DNA from 2 places in the Terrabacter sp. LjRoot27 genome. Region 1 is predicted to be linked to the other one. Evidence: predicted binding sites of a transcription regulator. Region 1 holds the regulator's gene; the other holds the start of a gene.
The links. Region 1 encodes HspR, which represses chaperone genes until heat shock. Its sites were predicted from a motif close to AAGTTGAGTCNNNNNGACTCAACTT; they were not measured.
Positions count from the first base shown of each region.

Region 2: a site for HspR is predicted at 875-899, ahead of ACSQ2D_RS17020 (ATP-dependent Clp protease ATP-binding subunit). Genes of this name have one in related genera too.

Region 1 covers NZ_CAXUSS020000001.1:698,820-706,820, reverse strand. Annotated here, with positions in the region: gene ACSQ2D_RS03260 (ANTAR domain-containing protein) at 1-495, opposite strand, end outside; gene ACSQ2D_RS03255 (ATP-binding protein) at 687-3,848, opposite strand; gene ACSQ2D_RS03250 (heat shock protein transcriptional repressor HspR) at 3,966-4,421, opposite strand; gene ACSQ2D_RS03245 (DnaJ C-terminal domain-containing protein) at 4,438-5,457, opposite strand; gene ACSQ2D_RS03240 (nucleotide exchange factor GrpE) at 5,547-6,260, opposite strand; gene dnaK (molecular chaperone DnaK) at 6,257-8,001, opposite strand, start outside.
Region 2 covers NZ_CAXUSS020000001.1:3,690,764-3,698,764, forward strand. Annotated here, with positions in the region: gene ACSQ2D_RS17015 (hypothetical protein) at 1-733, shown strand, start outside; gene ACSQ2D_RS17020 (ATP-dependent Clp protease ATP-binding subunit) at 999-3,617, shown strand; gene ACSQ2D_RS17025 (ABC transporter ATP-binding protein) at 3,784-4,731, shown strand; gene ACSQ2D_RS17030 (FtsX-like permease family protein) at 4,728-6,062, shown strand; gene ACSQ2D_RS17035 (hypothetical protein) at 6,208-6,495, shown strand; gene ACSQ2D_RS17040 (LCP family protein) at 6,632-7,810, shown strand; gene ACSQ2D_RS17045 (amino-acid N-acetyltransferase) at 7,807-8,001, shown strand, end outside.

The DNA.
Region 1 (8,001 bases):
GTCCACGGCCTGCGCCAGCGCGTGCAGGAGCAGCTCGGCGACGGTCCGCTCGGCCGGACCGGGACCCGGCGCCTGCGCCACGCCGGCCCACACCCGGCACGTGGCGTGGATGCCCGAGGACTCCATGAGGATGCCGCGGGTCCCGGCGCCACCGGGCTCCATCGGCCCCACCGTCTCCCTCGTCTCCCCCGCCTCCCCCGTCTCCCCCGTCTCTCTGTCGAGCTCGACGGGACCGGAGAGGACCTCGCGGACGGCCGGGGGCAGCGCCGACGGCGGAACGACACCCGAGGCGTTGGCGAGCAGGTCGTGCTGGGTGGCGGTCATCCGGATCACGGCCTCGCCGGAGAGCGCCTGACCGAGCGCGGACGCAGCGAGTGCGAGCGCCTCCTCGAGGTCCTCCGCACGGACCAGCTGCCGCGCCGCGGCGGTGATCCGAGCTGCCACGTCGGGCACGCGGTCGTCGTTCGCTGCCGTCGCCGGACGCAGGACCGTCACGGGGGCCTCCAGGGTATGCGTGGGAAGGCCCGCGAACTTGGAGGCAGGACAGTGTTGCATCCCGCGACGCCGCCGGACAAAGCACGACACGAGGCAATTGCTGGGAAAGGCCAATTCCCCGGCGGCACAAGGCCACACGCACGCGACCTCCGGAGCCCCAGGCCCCGGAGGTCGCGTCTCGACAGCGGCGGTCAGGCCTGGTCGGGGTCCTGCCCGCTCTCGACGACCCGCGCCGCGATCTCGCGCAGCTTGACGTTGCGGTTGAGCGAGGCCTGCCGGAGCATCTCGAAGCTCTGCGTCGCCGTGATGCGGTGACGCTCGATGAGGACACCGACGGCGTGGCCGATGAGCCGGTGGCTCTCGATGGCCTGCTCGAGCTGGTGCTCCTTCTGGGCCCGGGCCTGCCGCGCGACGACCCGGTCGACGGCCTGGCCGAGCGACTGCGCGAGCAGGTCGCCGACGATGAGCTCGTCACTCGAGACGAGCCGTGGCTCGTCGAACTGCACCCAGGCCCGGCAGTCGGAGTCCTGCGCGGTCGGGAGCAGCAGGAGGCCCTCGCGCTTGTCGCCGACGAGGACGTCGTGGCGGTGGGGCGAGGACTCGAGCCCGCGCCGGACGCCCGGGTCGAGGTCGGCGACGTCCACCCGACCACGCGGGGACAGCACGACCGACTCCCCCTTCGTCGGCGAGACGCGCAGGGTCACCGTGCCGTCGAAGAGCACGGTGAAGCCGGTGACGGCCGTGGCGAGCACCTGGTCGAGCTCCTCCGCGGTGGCGAGGTCGACGGCGATCCGGGCCGCCAGCTCGCGCCGCATGCGCGACTCGCGCTCGCGCGTCTCGTCGCGGACGACGACGATGACGAAGCCGTCGTGCTCGGCCGTGCCCGGCACGCTCGCCGCCCGGACGTGGACCCAGGCCTCACCGCCACCGCGCCTCAGGATGCGGTAGCGGTCGTCCTCGACGGGACGGCCGGACTGGAGCAGCTCCATGCGTCGCTGGTGCGCGCTGCGCTCGCCGGGCGACTCGGACTCCGGGATCCACCACGGGTAGGGCGGCACGAGCGGGCCGTCGGCGAGCGACCAGCCGAACGTACGCGTGAAGACCTCGTTGACCTGGACGACGAGACCGTCACCGTCGACGACGACGAACGGCTCCTGGATGGCACCGAGGATGGCGCGGAGCCACGCGGCGTCGCGTGACCGCGAACGGGCTCGCACGAGGTTGGCGGCGAGGCGCGCGCGCAGCTCCTGGGGCTGGAACGGCTTGATGACGTAGTCGTCGGCACCTTCGAGCAGCCCGGTGGTGCTGGCCTCGACACCGGCCCGCGCGGAGAGCAGGACGACCGGCAGGTCACGAAGGCTCGGGTCGGCGCGGATCTCCCGCACGAGCGTCAGGCCGTCCATGCGCGGCATCATGACGTCGGCGAGGACGATCGACGGCCGCCGGACGCGGAGGTGCTCGAGGGCCTCGATCCCGTCGCGCACCGACACGACGTCGTAGTCGACGACGCAGTGGCGCGCGATGTAGTCGCGCATGTCGTGGTTGTCCTCGACGACGAGCAGCGTCGGGCGCACCGCGTCGGGCCTCGTGGCCGGTGACGTGGGGCCGGGCAGCTGCGCCGGTGCCTCACCTGCGTCAGCGGTCGACGCCTGCATCTCGGCCGCGACGGCGTCGCGCACGACCCAGCTGCTCGCCTCGTGGATGAAGGACTCGGCCGAGCGCGGCGTGATCGAGGGGCGCAGCGCGGCCCGCTCGGCGGGTCGGCCCCACGGGAAGGACACGGTGAAGGTGCTGCCACGCCCCTGCCGCGACTGGACCGCGACCCGGCCGCCGAGCAGGTCGACGAGCTGGCGCACGAGCGACAGGCCGATGCCGGCCCCTTCGCGCGACCGTCGGTCGTCGCCGCGGTCCAGCTGCCGGAAGCGGTCGAAGACGAGGTCGAGGTCCTTCTCGGCGATGCCGATGCCGGTGTCGGTCACGGAGACGGCGAACCCGGTGTCGGTGCCGCCCAGGTGGAGCGAGATGCGCCCGCGCGCGGTGAACTTCAGGGCGTTCGACAGCAGGTTGAGCACGATGCGCTCGAACATGTCGACGTCGATGTAGGCCTCGTGGTCGAGGTCGTCGCACACCACCTCGAACTCGAGGCCGGTGCGCTCGATGGCGGGGCGGAAGTTCGCGCCGATGCCGGTGACGAGCTCCTCGACGTCGGCCGGGACCCAGTGCGGCTCGACGGCACCGGCCTCGACCCTCGTGAGGTCGAGGATGCGGTCGACGAGGCCGGCGAGGCGGTCGGTGTTGCGGCGGATCAGCTCGAAGCGTTGGCGCTGCTCGGGGTCGAGGCCGTCCGCCTCGAGGGCGTCCTGCACCGGTCCGGCGATGAGCGTCAACGGCGTGCGCAGCTCGTGGCTGACGTTGGCGAAGAAGTCGGACTTCGCGACGTCGAGCTCGGCCAGCGCCTCGGACCGGTGACGCTCCTCCTGGAGGCGGCGGATGCCGCTCAGGGCCATCGCGACGTGCGAGGCGCACAGCTCGGCGTAGACCTGCAGCTGGGCGTCCCACGGGCGCCGGGGGTTCTCGGTGAGCAGCAGGTGCGCCGTGGGCTCGAGCAGCCCGGGCTCGACGACGGGCACGACGTGCACCGTGCGGCCCTCGTCGTCGACGGTCGCCGGCGCGGCGTCGCCCGCCGCCCACCAGCGCACGTCGCTCGCGAGGTGGTCGAAACCGTCCGAGCGGAGCACCTCGAGGGCGCGACGGCGTACGTCCTCCGCGTCCTCGGCGTCGGCCAGCGACGCGAAGAGCCGGGACGCCACGTCGGCGCGGCGTTCGGCCACGACCTTCGCCGTGGTCTCGGTGGCGACGTTGAGCACGCCGACGACCGAGCCGGAGTCGTCGTGGATGGCGCCGTAGGACCACGTGAAGTAGGCCTCCTCGAGGTAGCCGGCGCGGTCGACGACGAGCAGCTCGTCCTCGACCCACGTCGCCGGGCCGCCACTGGTGACGCCCTCGAACATCGGTCCGATGACGTCCCAGACCTCGGGCCAGACGTCACGCACCGGTCGGCCCCACGCCTCGGGGTGCTTGCTGTCGCCGAGCATCGTGCGGTAGCCGTCGTTGTAGAGCATGAGCAGGTCGGGGCCCCAGCAGACGAGCATCGGGAACCGCGACGACAGGCAGACGTCGACGAGGACGCGCAGGTTGGCCGGCCAGGACTCGACCGGCCCCAGGGAGGTCGCTGACCAGTCGGTGCGCAGGAACAGGTCGCGCATGCCGGTCGGGGACGAGGGCACGCCGAGGCCCGAGGCGTTCGTCGTGGGGGCGCCGGAAAGGACGCCCTCGGGGTGGTGCGGGGTCACGCGACCTCCGGGACTGGGGTCAAGAAGCTGCCTCCGGCGGCATTCCACAACGGCGCGCCCCATCTGCTTGAGGCGTGCACAGTCTGACACACGCCAGCGACACCCCGAGGCGAGAAGCTAGCGCTCGGGCCGCCACACGACGAGCGCCTGGGACGACGGGGCCCTGGGCGGGCGCTGGCCCGGTCGGACCGCCACCACCTCGCCGCGCGGACCGACCGCGAAGACCCGGGCGCCGGACGACAGGGCAGCCTGGGCCGCCGCCAGCTCGGCCGTGAGCTCCTCGACCCGCGACCGGAGGGCCGTCACGTGGTTCTCGAGGTCGAGGATGCGCTGGATGCCGGCGAGGGAGACCCCCTCCTGCGACAGGCGCTGCACCTCCCGGAGCAGCTCGACGTCGCGCGTGCTGTAGCGCCGTCCGCCCCCGCGCGTGCGCGACGGGGAGACGAGGCCGAGCCGGTCGTACTGCCGCAGCGTCTGCGCGTGCATGCCGGCCAGCTCGGCCGCGACGGAGATGACGAAGACCGGTGCGTCGTCGTCGTGCCCGCCGGGGCGGGCGCTCTTGCGGGCCATCATCGTCACCCCTGTCCCGTCAGGCGCGAGCGCGCTGGAAGAGGTCGGCGCGGGGGTCGTGACCGTCCTCGGCTGCAGCCATCTTCTCGACGGCCTCACGGGCCTCGTCGGTCAGCCGCTGCGGCACGACGACCTGCACGCGGGCCAGCAGGTCGCCGACGTGGTCGCCCCGCTTGACGCCGCGACCCTTGAGCCGCAGGACGCGGCCGCTCGGGGTGCCGGGCGCGACCTTGACCTTGACCGACCCGCCGTCGAGCGTCGGGACCGCGACGGTCGCGCCGAGCGCGGCCTCCGCGAACGTCACGGGCAGGTCGAGGGTGAGGTTGTCGCCGTCGCGGCCGTAGACCGGGTGCTTGTCGACGGCCACGGTGAGGATGAGGTCACCGGCCGGCGCGCCGGGGTCGCCCTGGCGACCCTTGCCACGCAGGCGGATCCGCTGGCCGTCCTTGACGCCTGCGGGGATGCGGGCGTTGATGCGGCCGAGGTCGGGAGAGCTGAGCGAGACCGTCGAGCCCTCGACGGCGTCGCGGAAGCCGATGTGCGTGCTCGCCTGGACGTCGGCCCCGGGGCGCGGCCCCGCCGTCGCGCCGTAGCTGCCGTAGCCGCCGCGGGGAGCGCCGGCAGCGCCGCCGCCGAACATCTGCCCGAGGATGTCCTCGAGGTTGGGCTGGCCGCCGGCCCCGCCGGTGTCGAAGCGCACGCGCTGGCCACCGGGACCACCGGCCCCGCCGAAGGCGGAGAAGATGTCCTCGAAGCCGGCACCCTGGCCACCCGCGCCCCCCGCGGTGAAGCGGGCACCGCCGTGCGACATCGCGCGGATCGCGTCGTACTCTCGCCGCTTCTCGGGGTCGGACAGGACGGCATACGCCTCCCCGACCTCCTTGAAGCGCTCCTCCGCCTTGGAGTCGCCGACGTTGTGGTCGGGGTGCATCGTGCGCGCGACCTTGCGGTACGTCTTCTTGATCGTCGCGGCGTCGGCGTCCTGGGGCACGCCGAGGATCGCGTAGAAGTCCTTCTCGAACCAGTCCTGACTAGCCATGGCGCACCTCCTCGTTCACGGTGACTCTCACGCTGCTCCCATCATCGGGTATGCCGCCGGGCTGCGTGCGCAGCCCGGCGGCGGACGTCTCAGGCGGGGTCGGCAACCGAGACCCGCGCGGCACGGACGAGCCGGTCACCGATGCGGTAGCCGGGCTGCAGCACCTGGACGACGGTCGTGCCCGTCGCGCCCTCGGGCAGCTCGGCCTCGACGTGCATGAGGGCCTCGTGCACGTTGGGGTCGAACTCCTGGCCGGCCTCGCCGACGCGCTCGACGCCGAAGCGACCGAGGGTCGCCTCGAGCTTGTCGGCGATCGCCGCGAACGGACCGCCGGCGAGGTCGCCGGCCTGGCGGGCCATGTGGATGTCGTCGAGGACCGGGAGCAGGGACTCGACGACGCTGCCGACCGCGGTGTGGCGGATGACCTCACGGTCGCGGTCGACGCGCTTCTTGTAGTTGACGTACTCGGCCTGCAGTCGCTGCAGGTCGGCGAGCAGCGTCGCGGCCATGGTGTCCTCCTCGGCGAGGGCCACGCCCTCGGTCTCCGAGGACTCGCCGGACTCGCCGGACTCGCCGGTCTGGCCCGAGTCGTTCGCGGTGTGGTCGAACTCGTCCTCACCACCGGGCTCGGACGACGCGCCCGCGCCGCCCTCGTAGTAGCTGTGGTGACGCGCGCCGTGGGCGGAGTCGCCCGAACCGCCACGGGGCGGGGTGCCGGCGGCGTCGCCGCCGGCACCCGTCGCGCCCGTCGCGGTCACGTCGGGCTGCTCGCCGGACGTGCCGTGGTGCGGGGACTCGGTCACTTGGCGTCCTTGGCCTCGTCGTCGTCCACGACCTCGGCGTCGACGACGTCGTCGTCGGACGCGCCGGACCCACCCGCCGTGGCGTCGTCGGCGGGAGCGCCGTCCTGCGCCCCGGCAGCACCCGCGGCGTTCGCGGAGGCCTGCTCGGTGGCGTACACGGCCTGGCCCATGGCCTGGGACTTCGTGTTGAGGTCCTCGACCTTGGCCTTGATGTCGTCGGCGGTGGCCTCGGAGCCCTCGGCGATGGCGGCCTTGAGGTCGGCGAGCGACTCCTCGACCGGCGTCTTGACGTCGGCGGGGACCTTGTCGCCCGACTCCTTGAGGAAGGACTCGGTCGAGAAGACGAGCTGCTCGGCCTGGTTGCGGGCCTCGGCCTCGTCGCGGCGCTTGCGGTCCTCGTCGGCGTGCGCCTCGGCGTCCTTGACCATCTTGTCGATCTCCTCCTTCGACAGGGCCGAGCCGCCGGTGATCGTCATCTTCTGCTCCTTGCCGGTGCCCTGGTCCTTGGCGGAGACGTTGACGATGCCGTTGGCGTCGATGTCGAAGGTGACCTCGATCTTCGGCACCCCGCGCGGGGCCGGCGCGATGCCGGTCAGCTCGAAGGTGCCGAGCGACTTGTTGTGCTGCGCGATCTCGCGCTCACCCTGGAAGACCTGGATGAGGACCGACGGCTGGTTGTCGTCGGCGGTGCTGAAGATCTCGGAGCGCTTCGTCGGGATGGCGGTGTTGCGCTCGATGAGCTTGGTGAAGAGGCCACCCTTGGTCTCGATGCCGAGCGAGAGCGGCGTGACGTCGATGAGCAGGACGTCCTTGCGCTCGCCCTTGAGGACACCGGCCTGCAGGCTCGCGCCCATGGCGACGACCTCGTCGGGGTTGACGCCCTTGTTGGGGGCCTTGCCGCCGGTCAGCTCGGTGACGAGCGCGGTGACGGCCGGCATGCGGGTGGAGCCACCGACGAGCACGACGTGGTCGATGTCGGCGACCTTGATGCCGGCGTCCTCGATGACCTTGTGGAACGGCGCCTTGGTGCGGTCGAGGAGCGACTTCGTCATCTGCTCGAACTGCGCGCGGGTGAGGTTCTCGTCGAGGTGGATCGGGCCCTCGGGCGTCATCGAGATGTACTGCGCCGAGATGTTGGTGCTCGTCGCGGTGGAGAGCTCCTTCTTGGCGCGCTCGGCCTCGTCGCGGAGGCGCTGCATCGCGATCTTGTCCTTGGACAGGTCCTGACCCGTCTTGTTCTTCACCTGCGTGATGAGGTGCTGGACGACGACGTCGTCCCAGTCGTCGCCACCGAGGTGGTTGTCACCGTTGGTCGCGCGCACCTGGATCGTGGCGAAGCCGTCCTCGGCGTCCTTGCCGACCTCGAGGAGGGACACGTCGAACGTGCCGCCACCGAGGTCGAAGACGAGGATGAGCTCGTCCTCCTTGCCCTTGTCGAGACCGTAGGCGAGCGCGGCGGCGGTGGGCTCGTTGACGATGCGCAGGACGTTGAGGCCCGCGATCTCACCGGCCTCCTTGGTGGCCTGGCGCTCGGCGTCGTCGAAGTAGGCGGGGACGGTGATGACGGCGTCGGTGACGGTCTCACCGAGGTAGGACTCGGCGTCGCGCTTGAGCTTCTGCAGGATGCGCGCGCTGATCTCCTGGGCGGTGTACGTCTTGCCGTCGATCTCGGGCGACTTCCAGTCGGTGCCCATGTGGCGCTTGACCGAGCGGATCGTGCGGTCGACGTTCGTGACGGCCT
Region 2 (8,001 bases), 3.0 Mb from region 1:
CACGGCTGCCCGGCTGCTCGGTGCCGTGGTGCCCGACGATCCCGACGTCCACGTCACCTCCCGGCGTCACCGGGTCAGGGGGGAAGGCCTCGCCGGCCACCGGGCGAAGGCGGTGCAGCAGGTCGTGCCGTGGCGCGGGATCCGGATGACGTCACCAGTGCAGACCTTCCTCGACCTCGCCCACTGCCTGGCGCTCGTCGACCTCGTCGTCCTCGGGGACTCGCTCGTGCGACGGAAGCGCACGTCACCCGAGCAGCTCGTGTCGGCGACCCGCGACCATCGGGGCCCGTTCTCCCGTTTGGCCCGTCGTGCAGCGGCGCTCGTCCGGGCGGGCGTCGACTCGCCGATGGAGACCCGACTGCGGCTGCTCATCGTCCTCGCCGGACTTCCCGAGCCAGAGGTGGACCACCGGGTGCACGACGAGGCCGGCACGCTGCTGCGGCGCTACGACCTCGCCTACCTCCCCTTCCGACTGATCATCGAGTACGACGGCCGGCAGCATGCGGAGTCCGACGAGCAGTGGCTCACCGACATCGCGCGCGACGAGGCGTTGGACGACGACCGCATCCGCCGGCTCGTGATCGTGTCCCGGGACGTCTACTCGTCCCCAGCGAACACGCTGGCGAGGATCACGCGGGCCATGCGCCAAGCAGGTATGCCGGTGCCCCGGCTCCGGGACGAATGGCGCCGACACTTCCCGAGCAGACCCGGCGACCTCGCCGTCCCGGCCTGACCCGACCTCGGCGACCCGCCCGACACGGGTGCGAAACGCGCCCGCAACAGTGCGGGCGGACACTGGACGGGTACGACACGGCATACGCAAGGATCACGACACGCCTCACGGCATCTGTCCGCTCACGGCGAACAGCGGCCGAACCTGAGCCGATCACGCTCAGGATGGGGAACAGGAGGGACACCACCGGCGTTGGTCGGGGTGTGCTCGTCCACAGCGGGCACGGATAGCATCGAGATGTCTCTCGATCAGTCAGGAGAAGAACATGTTCGAACGGTTCACCGACAGGGCCCGAAGGGTGGTTGTCCTCGCGCAGGAGGAAGCTCGCCTGCTCAACCACAACTACATCGGGACCGAGCACATCCTCCTGGGTCTGATCCACGAAGGCGAAGGCGTCGCCGCGAAGGCCCTCGAATCGCTCGACATCTCGCTCGAAGCGGTCCGGGCCCAGGTCCAGGAGATCATCGGCCAGGGGCAGCAGGCCCCGACCGGCCACATCCCCTTCACGCCCCGCGCGAAGAAGGTCCTCGAGTACTCGCTCCGCGAGGCTCTCCAGCTCGGCCACAGCTACATCGGCACCGAGCACATCCTGCTCGGCCTGATCCGCGAGGGCGAGGGCGTCGCCGCCCAGGTCCTCGTCAAGCTCGGCGCGGAGCTCAACAAGGTCCGTCAGCAGGTCATCCAGCTGCTCTCCGGCTACCAGGGCGGGCAGAGCGGCGAGAAGGCCGGCGCCGGCGTCGGCCAGAGCCAGGCCGAGGGCACGCCCGCGGGCTCCCTCGTCCTCGACCAGTTCGGTCGCAACCTCACGCAGGCTGCCCGCGAGGGCAAGCTCGACCCGGTCATCGGACGTGAGAAGGAGATCGAGCGGGTCATGCAGGTGCTGAGCCGCCGCACCAAGAACAACCCCGTCCTCATCGGCGAGCCCGGCGTCGGCAAGACCGCCGTCGTCGAGGGTCTCGCCCAGGACATCGTCAAGGGCGAGGTGCCCGAGACGCTCAAGGACAAGCAGCTCTACACCCTCGACCTCGGCTCGCTCGTGGCCGGCAGCCGCTACCGCGGTGACTTCGAGGAGCGGCTCAAGAAGGTCCTCAAGGAGATCCGCACCCGCGGCGACATCATCATCTTCATCGACGAGATCCACACGCTCGTCGGTGCGGGTGCCGCCGAGGGCGCCATCGACGCCGCGTCGATCCTCAAGCCGATGCTCGCCCGTGGCGAGCTGCAGACGATCGGTGCGACGACGCTCGACGAGTACCGCAAGCACATCGAGAAGGACTCGGCCCTCGAGCGGCGCTTCCAGCCGATCCAGGTGCAGGAGCCGACGCTGCCGCACGCCATCGAGATCCTCAAGGGTCTGCGTGACCGCTACGAGGCCCACCACCGCGTGACGATCACCGACGGCGCGCTCGTCGCGGCCGCCAACATGGCCGACCGCTACGTCAACGACCGCTTCCTGCCCGACAAGGCCATCGACCTCATCGACGAGGCCGGCGCGCGACTGCGCATCCGCCGGATGACGGCTCCGCCGGACCTGCGTGAGTTCGACGAGAAGATCGCCGCGCTCGTGCGCGAGAAGGAGTCGGCCATCGACGGCCAGGACTTCGAGCGTGCGGCCCGCGTCCGCGACGACGAGAAGCGCCTGCGCCAGGAGAAGGCCGCCCGTGAGGCCCAGTGGAAGTCGGGCGACATGGACGTCGTGGCCGAGGTCGACGAGGAGCTCATCGCCGAGGTCCTGGCTGCGAGCACCGGCATCCCGGTGTTCAAGCTGACCGAGGAGGAGTCCAGCCGCCTGCTCCACATGGAGGACGAGCTGCACAAGCGCATCGTCGGCATGGACGACGCCGTCAAGGCGCTGTCCCAGGCGATCCGCCGCACCCGTGCAGGCCTGAAGGACCCGCGCCGCCCCGGTGGCTCGTTCATCTTCGCCGGCCCCACCGGTGTCGGTAAGACCGAGCTCGCCAAGACGCTCGCCGAGTTCCTCTTCGGCAGCGAGGACGCGCTGATCCAGCTCGACATGTCCGAGTACTCCGAGAAGCACACGGTGAGCCGTCTCTTCGGTTCGCCCCCCGGCTACGTCGGTTACGAGGAGGGCGGCCAGCTCACCGAGAAGGTGCGCCGCAAGCCGTTCTCCGTCGTGCTCTTCGACGAGGTCGAGAAGGCCCACCCGGAGATCTTCAACTCGCTGCTGCAGGTGCTCGAGGACGGCCGCCTCACCGACTCGCAGGGTCGGATGGTCGACTTCAAGAACACCGTCATCATCATGACGACCAACCTCGGCACGAGGGACATCTCCAAGGCCAACATGGGCTTCTCGGCCGGACCCGACAGCCGTTCGGACTACGAGCGGATGAAGGCGAAGGTCACCGACGAGCTCAAGCAGCACTTCCGGCCCGAGTTCCTCAACCGTGTCGACGACACCATCGTGTTCCCGCACCTCAACCGGGCAGAGATCACGCAGATCGTCGACCTCGAGATCGCCAAGCTCGACAAGCGGCTCAAGGACAAGGACATGGGCATCGAGCTCACGCCCGCGGCCAAGGACCTGCTCGCCAAGAAGGGCTACGACCCCGTGCTCGGTGCGCGCCCGCTGCGCCGCACCATCCAGCGCGAGATCGAGGACGCCCTGTCCGAGAAGATCCTCTTCGCCGAGTTCGGCTCCGGCCAGTACATCCGGATCGACACGGAGGGCGAGGGCAAGGAGGAGAAGTTCACCTTCTCCGACATGGCCCACCCGGACGCCGCACGCCGACCGGCCGACGACCTCCCGGAGCTTCCCGAGGGCGCGGCCCTCGACGAGGCGCTCGGGGTCAACATCACGGCCGGACCGCCCGTGCCCGACGACCAGGTCTACCCCGACGCGGGGCTGACCGGCACGGAGCGCTGACCCCGGCGATCCACCAGCACGGCCGAAGGGGCCGGGGACATCACGTCCCCGGCCCCTTCGTCGTACGCCCTCGTCCCAGCCGTCATACCGGGGTCGTATGCCGCCCAGCCCGGGAGGCGACCACGGCCCGATGTGCGACCCGGCCCGCCGCGGCGAGGGTGGGTCCATGAGCTACTACGACCCAGCCCGTATGCCGGCCGGCGCGCCTGAGCGCCTCGCCTCTCCCCCCGCCTCCCCCGCCGCCTCCCCCGCCTCCCCCGCCGCGCCCGTCGCCCCGGTTGCCGCCGTCGCTCCCACGCGTCCGCCGCTTGCGGCGTCGGCCGACCCGGCGCGCGACCTCGTCGCCCGGGACGTCGTCATGACCTACGGCCGCTCCGGGGCGTCCGCCGGGCCTCCCGCCCTCGGCGGCGTCGACCTGACGATCCGCGGCGGCGAGAGCCTGGCCGTCATGGGCCCGTCGGGCTCGGGCAAGACGACGCTGCTGCACGTCCTCGCCGGCATCCTGCGACCCACCGGCGGCCAGGTGCTGTGGCGCGGCCGGGACATCGCGCGGATGTCGGACCGCGAGCGCACCGTGCTGCGTCGTGAGGACTTCGGCTTCGTCTTCCAGCAGGGCATGCTGCTGCCCGAGCTGCCGGCGATCGAGAACGTCGCCCTGCCGCTCATGCTCGGGGGCGTCAGGCGCTCGGAGGCGACGGCTCGGGCAGCCACGCTCTTCCCCCCGCTCGGCCTGTCGGGGCTGGAGAAGCGCCGTCCCGGTGAGCTCTCGGGCGGCCAGGCGCAGCGCGTCGCCATCGCCCGCGCGCTCGTGGCCCGCCCCGGTGTCGTCTTCGCCGACGAGCCGACCGGTGCGCTCGACCAGACGACGAGCGCCGAGGTGATGCACCACCTCACGCAGCTCGCGGCCCACACCGGCGCCTCGCTCGTCGTCGTGACCCACGACGAGAACGTCGCCCGGTGGTGCCACGGCATCGTCCGGGTCCGCGACGGCCGGATCGCGGCCAGCGCCGACGCCGACGCCGACGCCGACGCCGACGCCGACGCCGCCGCCGACGCCGCGGCCGACCAGCGCCACGCCGGCCCGGTGCAGGCACCCACGGCGGTGGTCCGGTGAGGTCCGCGACGGTGCTGTGGTGGCGCCTGCGTCGCGCGGGCGCCGCGGACAACCGGGTGCCCGGGATCCTCGCGGTCGTCTCGTTCGCCGTGTCGACGGCGGCACTGCTCGTCTGCGTCGCGGGGCTGCGCGCGTTCGAGGCACGCAACCCGCTCCCGCCCGGAGGGCTCGAGGGTCGGCTGACCGAAGAAGCGGCGCTCGGCAACCTCTACGTGACGCTCGCCTGGATCGCGACGACCTGCATGGTCATCCCGATCCTCACCCTCGGCGGGGTCGCGGCGCGTCTCGCCATCGCGCGGCGCGACCAGCGTCTGGCCGCGCTGCGGCTCGCCGGGGCCACGTCGGGGCAGGTCACCCTCATGACCCTGGCCGAGGCTGCGGCCCAGGCCGTCGTCGGCGCGCTGACCGGTGTCGTCGTCTACCTCGCGGCGCTGCCCCTCGTGGCCCGGCTCAGCTTCCAGGGCCGCCCGTTCGAGCTGAGCGAGCTCGTGCTCCCGCTGTGGCAGACGCTCGCCGTGGTCGCCGCCGTCGTCGTCGTGGCGGTCGTGTCCGGGGCGTCGAGCCTCGCGCGGGTGGCGATCAGCCCGCTCGGTGTCGCGGCCCGCACGAGCCCGAAGCGCCTCAGCGTCCTGCGGGTGCTCGTCGCGCTGGCCGCCGGCGCCGCGTGGGTCCTCGTCATCACCCCGATGAAGGAGCCGCAGCGGATGACGATCGTGCTCGTGCTCGGCGCCATGATCCTCGCCGTCAACGCGGTCGGGCCCTGGGTCGTCATGGTCGCCGGCCGCGTCGCGGCCCGGCTGGCCCCGACCGCCGCGACGCTGCTCGCGGCTCGGCGCATCGCCGACGACCCGAAGAGCACGTGGCGGGCGGTGGGCGCCCTCGGCCTCGCCGTCGTCGTCGTGGGCTTCACGAGCCTCGCGCAGGTCGAGGACCCGACGACCCCGCTCGAGCGCTACCTCGCCGACGACCTCGGCACGGGCGCCCTCGTCACCCTCGTCATCATCACCATCGTGGGCGCGACGTCGACCGGTGTCGTCCAGGCCGCTCGGGTGCTCGACCAGCGGGAGCAGTACCGCTCCCTGGCCCTCGCGGGCACGAGCGAGCGGTCGCTGCACCGGGCCCGCGCGCTCGAGGTGGCCTTGCCGCTGACGATGACGATCGCCCTGGCTGCGGGCTTCGTCCTCGTGCTCATGCTGCCGTTCACGAGCGCCCTCGACAGCGGCCTCGTCGTGCGATTCGTCGTCACGTCGGCCGTCGCCGGCGCCGTCGTGCTCGCCTCGGTGCTCGCCTCGCGGTCCCTCGTCCGGACGGCGGCCCGGGTGTCGTCCTGACCCTGGACGCGGCCGTTGCAGGAAGGTGCAGAACCGAGCAGGAGCGAGACCGCATCGAACATGCTGCCGTCGTAGCGCTGCTCGGGTCACCTCGGGCACGCGCGGCCGGCACCACGCCGGCCACTCACACAGATAGGGGAACTTTGTGAAGAAGATGCTCATCTCGCTGGCCTGCGCCGGCGTCGCCGCGGCCGGACTCGCGGTCGCCACTCCGACGAGCGCCTCCGCCGGCGACTGCGTCGTCGTCCAGGGCGGCAACTCCGTCACCGTCCACTGCTACCCGAGCGCCCCGGGCACCCAGTACCGCATCGTCGTGGCCTGCCCCGACGGACTGCGCTGGTCGCGCTGGGAGGACCAGGCGCCCTGGTACGTCGACAAGTCCATCACCATGCAGTGCACGAACATCCGCCTGCACGACATCCAGTACCGCTGACGCGGGCGGGCGACCTGCCCGGCCCGTGGACGACGAGCAGCCCCGACGCGCGAGCGTCGGGGCTGCTCTGCTGCGCCACCCGGACCACCTGCCGGGCGTCCGGTTGGCCGCACGACCGGTCCTCTAGGGTTGCAGCGTGATCCTCGGCAGCCCGCGCACCCGCTCCGCCACGGCCGCAGTGCTCGTGGTGGCGGCCCTCGGTGCCTGCACGTCCGAGGCACCGACGCCGTCCGGCTCGCCGTCGGGTTCAGCCCCCTCCAGCAGTGCGGGATCGGTCTCCCCGACCGACGGGGTCCGGGTCACCGGAGCGCCGGCACCGCTCGCCGCGCTCGTCGGGACCGTGTATGCCGGAGGCGACCTCACGCGTACGTCCTCCCCCTCCGCCGCGGCTGCGCTCAAGGCGCGCACCAAGGCGGCGGGACCCGTCGACGCCACGGCGAAGGTCGGGTCGTGGATGGGCACGCCCGTCGCCGTCGTCACCGCAGGCGACGACGTGACGCTCGCCGTCGGGCCGACGTGGAAGGTCGTGGGTGGCTGGTGGCCGTCGCTCGGCGTCGCGAAACCGAGCCTCGGCGGTGGCCCGCGCTGGGTCCTCGCCATCGGGTCGGACGCCCGGAAGGGACAGCCCCTCGAGGGCACCCGCGCCGACGTGCTCCAGGTCATCGGCATCGACGGGTCGGGTGGCGGCGGCGTCATGGGCATGGCCCGCGACCTGTGGGTCCCGCTGTCGACCGGCGGCAAGGGCAAGATCAACTCCGCCATGGTGTTCGGCGGCCCCCGCGCCCAGGTGAGCACCGTCAGGTCCGTGACCGGCCTGCCCGTCGAGGGCTATGTCGTGCTCGGGTTCAGCGGTTTCAAGAAGATCGTCGACGACCAGGGCGGGATCCCCATCGTCATCCCCAAGACCGTCGTCGCCTCGCACGCCAAGAACCTCGTCATCAAGGCCGGCGCCCAGACCCTGTCCGGTGCCGAGGCCCTCGCCTATGCCCGGGAGCGCAAGACCCTGCCCGACGGTGACTTCGGCAGGTCACGCCACCAGGGCGAGGTCATCCTCGCCGCCGCGATCAAGGCCAAGCTCGCCGGGCCGATCGCCATCCCGTCGGCGCTGTCGAGCTTCAGCAAGGTCGGTCGGAGCAACCTCTCAGCCGAGCAGATCCTCACCTTCACCGCGGGCCTGCACCAGCTGAGCCCGCTCAAGGTCGGCCGGGGTGTCGCCCAGGGGGCGTTCGGCTGGGCGGACCAGCAGTCGATCGTCGTCCTCGGCAGGCAGGCCCGTGGCCTCTTCGCCGAGTTCCGCGACGGGAACCTCTCGTGAGCGGCGGGACGCCCGTCATCCGGCGGGCGCGCACCTCCGACGTCCGCGCCATCCGGGCCCTCGTGGCGCCGCTGGCCGAGCGGCGGGTGCTCGTCAGCAAGGAGGCGGTGACCTACTTCGAGAGCCTCCAGGAGTTCCGCGTCGCCGACCTCGACGGACGCGTCGTCGGCTGCGGCGCCCTCCACGTCATG